2 regions of the Hafnia sp. CBA7124 genome follow, and region 1 is predicted to be linked to the other one. Evidence: predicted binding sites of a transcription regulator. Region 1 holds the regulator's gene; the other holds the start of a gene.

Region 1 (4,216 bases):
GGGAACGTGGAACGCGCGTAAACTCAATCCAGATGCTAGCCATTACGAAGTTTTGCTGGATGGTGAAGTCGTGGGAGAGGTTAGCTGGGGCTTAGTGGGTGAGCACAATATGCATAACGGCTTGATGGCGATTGCCGCTGCCCGTCATGTTGGCGTGTTGCCTGTCGATGCTTGCCGTGCCTTGGGAAGCTTTATCAATGCCCGTCGTCGTTTAGAGCTTCGTGGCGAAGCCTTTGGCGTGAAGGTTTACGATGATTTTGCACACCATCCTACGGCTATTTTGGCAACGCTGGCGGCTTTACGCAGCAAAGTCGGTGGAACCGCACGCATTCTTGCTGTGTTGGAACCGCGCTCTAATACTATGAAAATGGGCGTATCTAAGAATGACCTAGCCCCGGCGCTTGGCCGTGCGGATGAGGTCTTCTTATTCCAGCCACATCACATTCCGTGGCTGGTCACTGAAGTGGCAGAGGCTTGTGTTCAGCCGGCTCACTGGAGCGCCGACGTTGATGTTCTGGTAGATATGATCGCTAAAACAGCGCAGCCTGGCGATTATATTTTGGTGATGAGCAACGGTGGCTTTGAAGGGATCCATAGCAAATTGTTGAAAGCACTTGAGCACAAGCAAGAGATTGCTGAGCAACAGTAAGTTGCCGCTCTAATGAATCAGCCGTGGCTTAGTCCACGGCTTTTTTGTGCCTGATATTTTGATAAAAAAAAGCCTCCGCAAGCGGAGGCAATGGGGTTCGTCGGGTTAGACGAGAGTGTTAGCTGGCTGAATCGGGTTAGACACAGGAAGCGCCAGCCTTATGATGAAACATCTTAATAATTAACGGTAAATCTCAGCGGTGGCGTGGTAGTTGCCATCCAAATGAGCTTCAACGATATGGAATGCGGTAGCGCCTTTGGCGTCAGCTTTATCGGACAGCTGTGCTTTGATATCTGAAGGCGAACCATCGATACCACTGATGGTTATAGTGCCAATGGATTGCATAGAGGAAGCCTGCTGTGCGCTGATGGATTGCGCAGCAAAAGCACCAAAAGAAACCATAGAAAGAAGACTTAAAGCAGCAACGGTAGTTTTGATTTTCATGATTATTTTCCTATTTTTCATTCTGCCGCAGTACTTCGATCTTAGATTCAATGACGATATTCTTTTGGTCACTGCGGTTTAACTTTAGCGATTCATTTACGGAGTTTGTGCTCCGCAAAGCAGGTGAATCCGTATTTTATTTGTAGATTTCAGCAGTTGCGTGGAATGAGCCTTCGTTGCGGGCTTCAACTACGCGGTAAGCTGTTGCGCCTTGCGCATCAGCTTTAGCTGACAGAGCCGCTCTGATATCAGAAGGAGCTGCGCTTACGCCGCTTACGCTGATGGTGCCAACAGGCTGCATTTTTGATGCCTGTGCGTTATCAACCAACTGAGCAGCGAATGCGCCGAAAGAAAGAGAAGAAAGAACGGCTAGAGTTGCAACAGTAGTTTTAATTTTCATGATGTATCCCTCAGATATTGTTTTATTTAGTTTTGAACTGTGATTCAAATCACGAAAACAAGTGTACACCTAGTAACTCGAAAAATTAATAGCGAGCTAATGGTTTGTTAGGTTTATTTGTTTGGTATTGTTTTGATGAATAGATCTAAATGGAATAAAAACAGCGCAAAAAACACACTTTTAAGACTAAAGTCTAATTAAATCAATAAAGTAACATCATGTTGCAAAATGTGCGGTCCGTAGCGTTTGTGACCGGCAGGAATATGGATATAGGACTGATTGACCATTAATGCTATTTGAAGTAGCGAATCATGCTGTATGAGTTGTGTAATTAAGCGGAAAAGAGTACGGCAACTTTAAGGAGGGCGGACGGGGACAATCATAGGCCTGACAGATATCAGGCCTGAGAACAGGATTACAGTTCTTGATCAAACAGCGACAAAATAGCGTCGTGCAGCTGCTCAACGGAGAACCCTTTTGCAGGCGTGGTGAAAATTGTGTCGTCACCTGCGATAGTTCCCAAAATCCCTTCTGATTTGCCTAATGAATCCAATAGGCGTGCAATTAATTGCGCTGCGCCTGGGCTGGTATGGATAACGACAACGGATTCGTTGTAATCCACGTCGAGAACCAGATTCTTCAACGGGCTGCTCGTAGTCGGAACGCCAAGTTCTGCTGGCAGGCAGTACACCATCTCCATTTTGGCATTTCGTGTACGGACGGCACCAAATTTGGTCAGCATACGAGATACTTTGGATTGGTTGATATTCTCAAAGCCTTCATCTTGCAGAGCCTGCACGATCTCACCCTGAGAACTGAATTTCTCTTCTTTGAGCAGCGCCTTGAATGCCTTGATCAAGTCTTCTTGTTTTGTTGGAGTTCGCATTCTTCACCGTAGGAATAGAAATAGAGAACATTATTATGCGTAATAATGAATTTTTATGCAATTTAAGTGCGGAAAACGTTAAGTCGGTCACTATAGAGTTCAAACCGGCAAGGGGATGATTTTACCACCTTGCCCATAAAATGAATATGTTAGCGGGAACTTTGGTTATGTCATCGGCATTCGTAAATAGATTGTTATTAAAATGATGTTGTTGTGATGTAAAAGAAGGGTGTAATGTAATGGCTGGGTAATGAGCTGTGATAAGTGCGCAACGAATTCCTACTCTGTGGCCCTATATCTTTCATGCATAAGCTATTTTTTATTATAAACCTTGCAGTAGGACATGGAATTAGTGCGTCATATCCCAATCTTTGTGTTAACAGATTGTTTTTTAAGACATGATGGACTAAGGTGCGCGGTAATGCATTCACGGCACTCTTAAATTAAAGATAAATCAAGGAGTATAGAATGAAAGTTGCAGTTCTCGGCGCAGCCGGCGGTATTGGTCAGGCTTTAGCCCTTCTTCTCAAAACTCAGCTTCCTTCAGGTTCAGAACTCTCCCTTTATGATATTGCGCCAGTCACCCCAGGTGTCGCCGTCGATCTCAGCCACATCCCAACAGCCGTTAAAATCAAAGGTTTCAGCGGTGAAGATGCGCGCCCTGCTTTGGAAGGCGCGGATATCGTATTGATTTCTGCGGGTGTTGCTCGTAAACCGGGTATGGATCGCTCCGACCTGTTTAATGTGAACGCCGGTATCGTACGTAATCTGATTGAGCAGGTTGCTAGCACGTGTCCTAAAGCTTGTGTAGGCATCATCACTAACCCAGTGAACACCACGGTAGCTATCGCAGCAGAAGTGCTGAAGAAAGCCGGTGTTTATAACAAAGATAAACTGTTCGGTATTTCCACTCTGGACGTTATCCGTTCAAATACTTTTGTTGGTGAACTGAAAGGCAAAAATCCGGCAGAAGTTGAAGTGCCTGTTATTGGCGGCCACTCTGGCGTGACTATTTTGCCACTGCTGTCTCAGATCCCTGGTGTGAGCTTCACTGAGCAGGAAGTTGCCGATCTGACCAAACGTATTCAAAACGCGGGGACCGAGGTTGTTGAAGCTAAAGCCGGTGGCGGGTCAGCAACGCTGTCTATGGGCCAAGCTGCGGCACGTTTCGGTTTGTCTCTGGTCCGCGCTATGCAGGGCGAAAGCAACGTTGTGGAATGTGCTTACGTTGAAGGTGATGGCAAATATGCTCGTTTCTTCGCACAGCCATTGCTGCTGGGTAAAGAAGGCATTGTTGAACGCAAATCTATTGGTACTTTGAGCGCCTTTGAACAAAAAGCGCTGGAAGGTATGTTAGATGTTCTGCATAAAGATATCGAACTGGGCGAAACCTTCGTTAACAAATAATTGTTGATGGAATACGGGTGGTCAATACACCCGTTTACCTGTTCCATCTGAATTTAACCGCCGGCTTTGATTGCTGGCGGTTTTATTTTTTTTGGTTTGCGTTGGCGCATGAGCCGCTGTCTATCAATCAGTTGATGCGTACTGATATCAAAATAGCGACTTGGCCATATTTCAGAAGGGTGTATCCCTAAGGCGTGAGCAATAATTAACTCACCTTTTGGCCAAGGGCGAGTCAAGGCATTCGATAGCGTGGTACTTGAGAGCCCTGAGGCTCTTGATAACCCACTGAGCGTAATATTTCTTTTATGTAATGCAGCAATAATATCTGCATGATGCCAATCTTCTAGGCATTGACTCTCTGCCATAATTCATTCCTTTGCAATGACACATAAACAGGGGAGAGAAATAGGGTTTGCGTGTATTGCTACTA
Region 2 (4,216 bases), 1.6 Mb from region 1:
GGGAAAACGACCACGGTTGCGCGTTTGCTGACGGCGCTGGTACGTTTGCATCCCCAACGTAAACTGCGTATTCAATTAGCAGCCCCAACGGGCAAAGCGGCTGCACGCTTGACCGAATCATTGGGTAAAGCCGTTGAAGCCTTGGGATTAACCCCCGCCGAGCGCGAAGTCATTCCCCAAGAGGCGTATACGTTGCACCGCCTGCTAGGTGCGCAGCCGAACAGTATTCGTTTGCGTTACCACCGCGAAAATCCGTTGCATGTCGATGTGCTGGTGGTGGATGAAGCCTCGATGGTGGATTTGCCGATGATGTCTAAACTTATCGCCGCGCTGCCTCAGCGTGCACGACTGATTCTATTAGGCGATCGCGATCAGTTGGCATCGGTGGAAGCGGGGGCGGTCTTAGGTGACCTGTGCCGTTTTAGTGAGTTTGGCTATCGCCCTGAGCGCGCTAAACAGCTGTCTGTGCTGTGTCAGACGGCGATCCCCGCGGGAGCCGAACAGCCAGATGTTGCGGTACGCGACAGCATTTGTTTACTCAGGAAGAGCTATCGCTTTGACGCTAACTCTGGCATCGGGCAGCTAGCCTCTGCGGTTAATCGCGGAGATGTTGCCGCAGCTCGGCGCTGTTTTGACGGGAAGTTCTCGGATATCTCATGGTCACCGATGACGCAGGATGAAGACTATTCCACGCTTATCCAAACCTGCGTTGAGGGCTATCGTTCAACGTTGCAACGGGTACGGGAACAGGCTGATGCGGCTGAAGTTCTTGAGAGTTTCTCACGTTTTCGTTTGCTGTGTGCACTACGTGAGGGGCCGTTTGGACAGTCTGGACTGAACGATCGTATTGAGCTGGCCTTAGCTAAAGCAAGGCTTATTCATAAGCCGACGCAGGCTCATCAGCGGTGGTACAGCGGTCGTCCGGTGATGGTTACGCGTAATGATAGCTCGTTGGGATTGTTTAACGGTGATATCGGCATTGCGTTGGCTGATGCTGAGAATAACATTCGTGTGTATTTCCAACTGCCTGATGGCTCAATTAAATCTGTCCAGCCGAGCCGTTTACCGCAGACCGAAACGGCCTACGCGATGACGGTGCATAAATCGCAGGGCTCTGAGTTCGAACATACTCTGCTGGTGCTGCCCGCCGATTTTTCACCTATCGTGACGCGTGAGCTGTTGTATACGGCCATCACCCGTGCAAAAAATCAGTTAACGCTGTTTAGCCGCGAGCAAATCTTAAAGACGGCGATCCGCACGCCAACTCTGCGTAGAAGCGGATTGATGGAACGGATGATGTTGCCCGTCTAGCTGGCTGTCCGCATCCTGCGGACAGCGCGAGGTAGTTTCAAGATAAGTCGGCGAGCAAAATCTTGGAACGGCGCTGGTAGTTGTACAGCTCCTGTTTTTGCATCGGGAGCACGTCAACTTCTGCGGGAGTAAAACCGCGCTCTTGGAACCAGTGGATGCTGCGTGTGGTGAGCACAAACAGTTTTTCCAATCCCATTTGTCTGGCTTGTGCCGCCACGCGTTTAAGCAGGGCTTCGCCGCGAGAAGAGCTGCGATAGTCGGGATGTACCGCCACGCAGGCCATCTCGCCAATACGTTCCTCAGGGAACGGATAGAGCGCCGCGCAGGCGATGGTCAGATTATCTCGTTCAATAATGGTGAATTGATCAATTTCCCGTTCGAGCTGCTCACGCGAACGGCGAACCAAAATACCTTGCTGCTCTAGCGGGCGGATAAGTTCCAAAATACCGCCGATATCATTAATGTTGGCGCGACGTATTTGCTCCGCGCTTTCCATCACGATCTGGGTGCCGATGCCGTCGCGGGAGAACAACTCTTGCACCAAAGCGCCATCGTCCTGATAGCTAATCAGATGGCTGCGACCTACACCGCTGCGGCAGGCTTTTACAGCTCCACGTAAAAAGCGCACGGTGCCAGAATTGTAATCCCCTGAGGCTTCCAGCGTTTCAATGCGGGTCTGCGCTTCGTTGGGTAACAGCTCGGAAACGATCGAACCATCGTCGTTTGTAACGCCCTGCGAAGAGCAAAAACCAATCAGCTTTTCGGCTTTCAGCTTAATTGCTAGTTGGGTTGCGACCTCTTCGGACGTGAGGTTAAAGCTTTCACCGGTAACGGAAACGGCAACGGGACCCATCAACACAATAGCGCCGCTGTCGAGCTGACGGTGAATAGCCTCTTCATCGATACGACGAATGCGCCCGCTGTGGCAGTAATCCACCCCATCATCGACGCCGAGCGGCTGCGCGATAATAAAGTTTCCGCTCACCACGTTGATGTGAGCACCCTGTAGCGGCGTGTTATTCAAACTCATGGACAGGCGAGCTGTAATATCTAGTTGCAACTGACCCGCTGCCTGTTTCACCAGCTCTAGCGTTCGGGAATCCGTAACGCGCGTGTGCTTGTGGTAGACCGGTTCATAGTGGTGTTCATTCAGATTGCTGTCGATTTGTGGGCGCGCACCATAAACGACAACCAGTCGGATGCCAAGGCTGTGCAGTAACCCAATATCATTGACGATATTGGCAAAGTTTTCATGCTCAATGGCCTCTCCGCCAAGCATCACAACGAATGTCTTGCCACGGTGAGTATTGATGTAGGGTACCGAGTGACGAAAACCCTGAACCAGTTCGGTGCTGCGCTCCTTCATGAAACCCTCTGAATTTTTATTCGCTAAAACTGTATTTTTATTCTTTATTGCGAATAAAGGCAAGTGTGAATTTTATGTAAATTCAAGTCATCTCTGCTGCGGATAGGGATATCTGCAAAACTCCTTTAAGCATTTTCTAATGACAGCCCCGCCGCGATTCGATAAAGTTTTGCCCTAAAATTTGTGCTGGAGCGCTATTCTCCGCTGTGTTTGGCTTTTTATTTTGGGATTGCATGACAAATTCGAACCATAATCTGACCCGTCGTCGTTTGTTGCAGGGTGCCGCTGCTACTTGGTTTTTAAGTGTAAGCCGAGTGGGTTTTGCTGCGTCTTCACAGGTGATTGCCGTAAGGGTATGGCCGGCGTCGACCTATACTCGCGTGACGCTGGAATCGAAGGTGCCCCTGAAATATAAGCAGTTTGCGCTCACCAACCCGAATCGCATCGTCGTTGATATTGAGGGCGTTCACCTTAACAGCGTGCTCAAAGGGATCAGCAGTCAGGTTCAGTCGGGCGATCCGTATTTAAAAACCGCGCGCGTTGGACAATTTGATAAAAATACCGTGCGGCTGGTGTTAGAACTTAAGCAGGAAATCAGCCCGAAGCTGTTTACGCTCGCGCCGTTTGCCGAATTTAAAAACCGCTTGGTGGTCGATCTGTATCCGGCACAAGGCACTAGCGCGGCGGAAAACGATCCGCTGCTGGCTTTGCTGGAAGATTACAATAAAGGTGATTTAGGTAAGAGTTTGCCGCCGGAAGGGCCACAAAAAGGCAAAGCCGGGCGCGATAGACCGATTGTTATCATGCTCGATCCCGGGCACGGCGGTGAAGATCCCGGCGCAATCGGCAAAAATAAAACGCGTGAAAAAGACATTGTGTTGCAAATTGCCCGCCGCCTCAGCGCATTGATTAAAAAACAGCCCAATATGCGGGTGTACATGACGCGTAATGAAGATGTCTTTATCCCGCTGAAAGTTAGGGTCGCGAAAGCGCGTAAACAGCGTGCTGACCTGTTCATTTCGATTCATGCCGATGCCTTTACTAGCCGCTCGGTGCGAGGCTCTTCGGTATTTGCTCTCTCTACCAAAGGCGCAACCAGCGCGGCGGCACGATTTTTAGCCCAAACCCAGAATGAATCCGATGAAATCGGTGGGGTTAGCCGCAGTGGGGATCAATACCTCGATCACACCATTTTTGACTTAATGCAGACCGCGACGGTGAACGATAGCCTGAAGTTCGGCAAAGAAGTGCTGAAAAACATGGGCCGCGTGAACAAATTGCATAAAAACAGCGTGGAGCAGGCCGGATTTGCGGTGCTGAAAGCGCCTGATATCCCATCTATTTTGGTTGAAACCGCATTTATCAGTAACGTTGAAGAAGAACGTAAACTGCGTACCAGCGCTTTCCAGCAGCAGGTTGCTCAATCTATTCTGGCCGGAATTAAAGCTTACTTCGCGAATGGTGGGGAGTTGGCGAGGCGTTAAGGAAATACTGAATAGCGCTCGAGATGGTATGAAAACATCCGAACGGCTCCTCCCG

Evidence for each region. Region 1 encodes ArgR, which controls arginine synthesis, uptake and breakdown. Its sites were predicted from a motif close to ANTGAATAAAAATACANT; they were not measured.
Region 2: a site for ArgR is predicted at 2,706-2,723, ahead of argA (amino-acid N-acetyltransferase). Genes of this name have one in related genera too.

What each region holds. Positions count from the first base shown of each region.
Region 1 is NZ_AP017469.1:549,082-553,297, forward strand. It holds gene mpl (UDP-N-acetylmuramate:L-alanyl-gamma-D-glutamyl-meso-diaminopimelate ligase) at 1-649, shown strand, start outside; gene yhcN (peroxide/acid stress response protein YhcN) at 830-1,093, opposite strand; gene yhcN (peroxide/acid stress response protein YhcN) at 1,230-1,493, opposite strand; gene argR (transcriptional regulator ArgR) at 1,909-2,379, opposite strand; gene mdh (malate dehydrogenase) at 2,848-3,786, shown strand; gene CPY98_RS02580 (helix-turn-helix transcriptional regulator) at 3,840-4,151, opposite strand.
Region 2 is NZ_AP017469.1:3,529,966-3,534,181, reverse strand. It holds gene recD (exodeoxyribonuclease V subunit alpha) at 1-1,311, shown strand, start outside; gene argA (amino-acid N-acetyltransferase) at 1,349-2,677, opposite strand; gene amiC (N-acetylmuramoyl-L-alanine amidase AmiC) at 2,911-4,161, shown strand.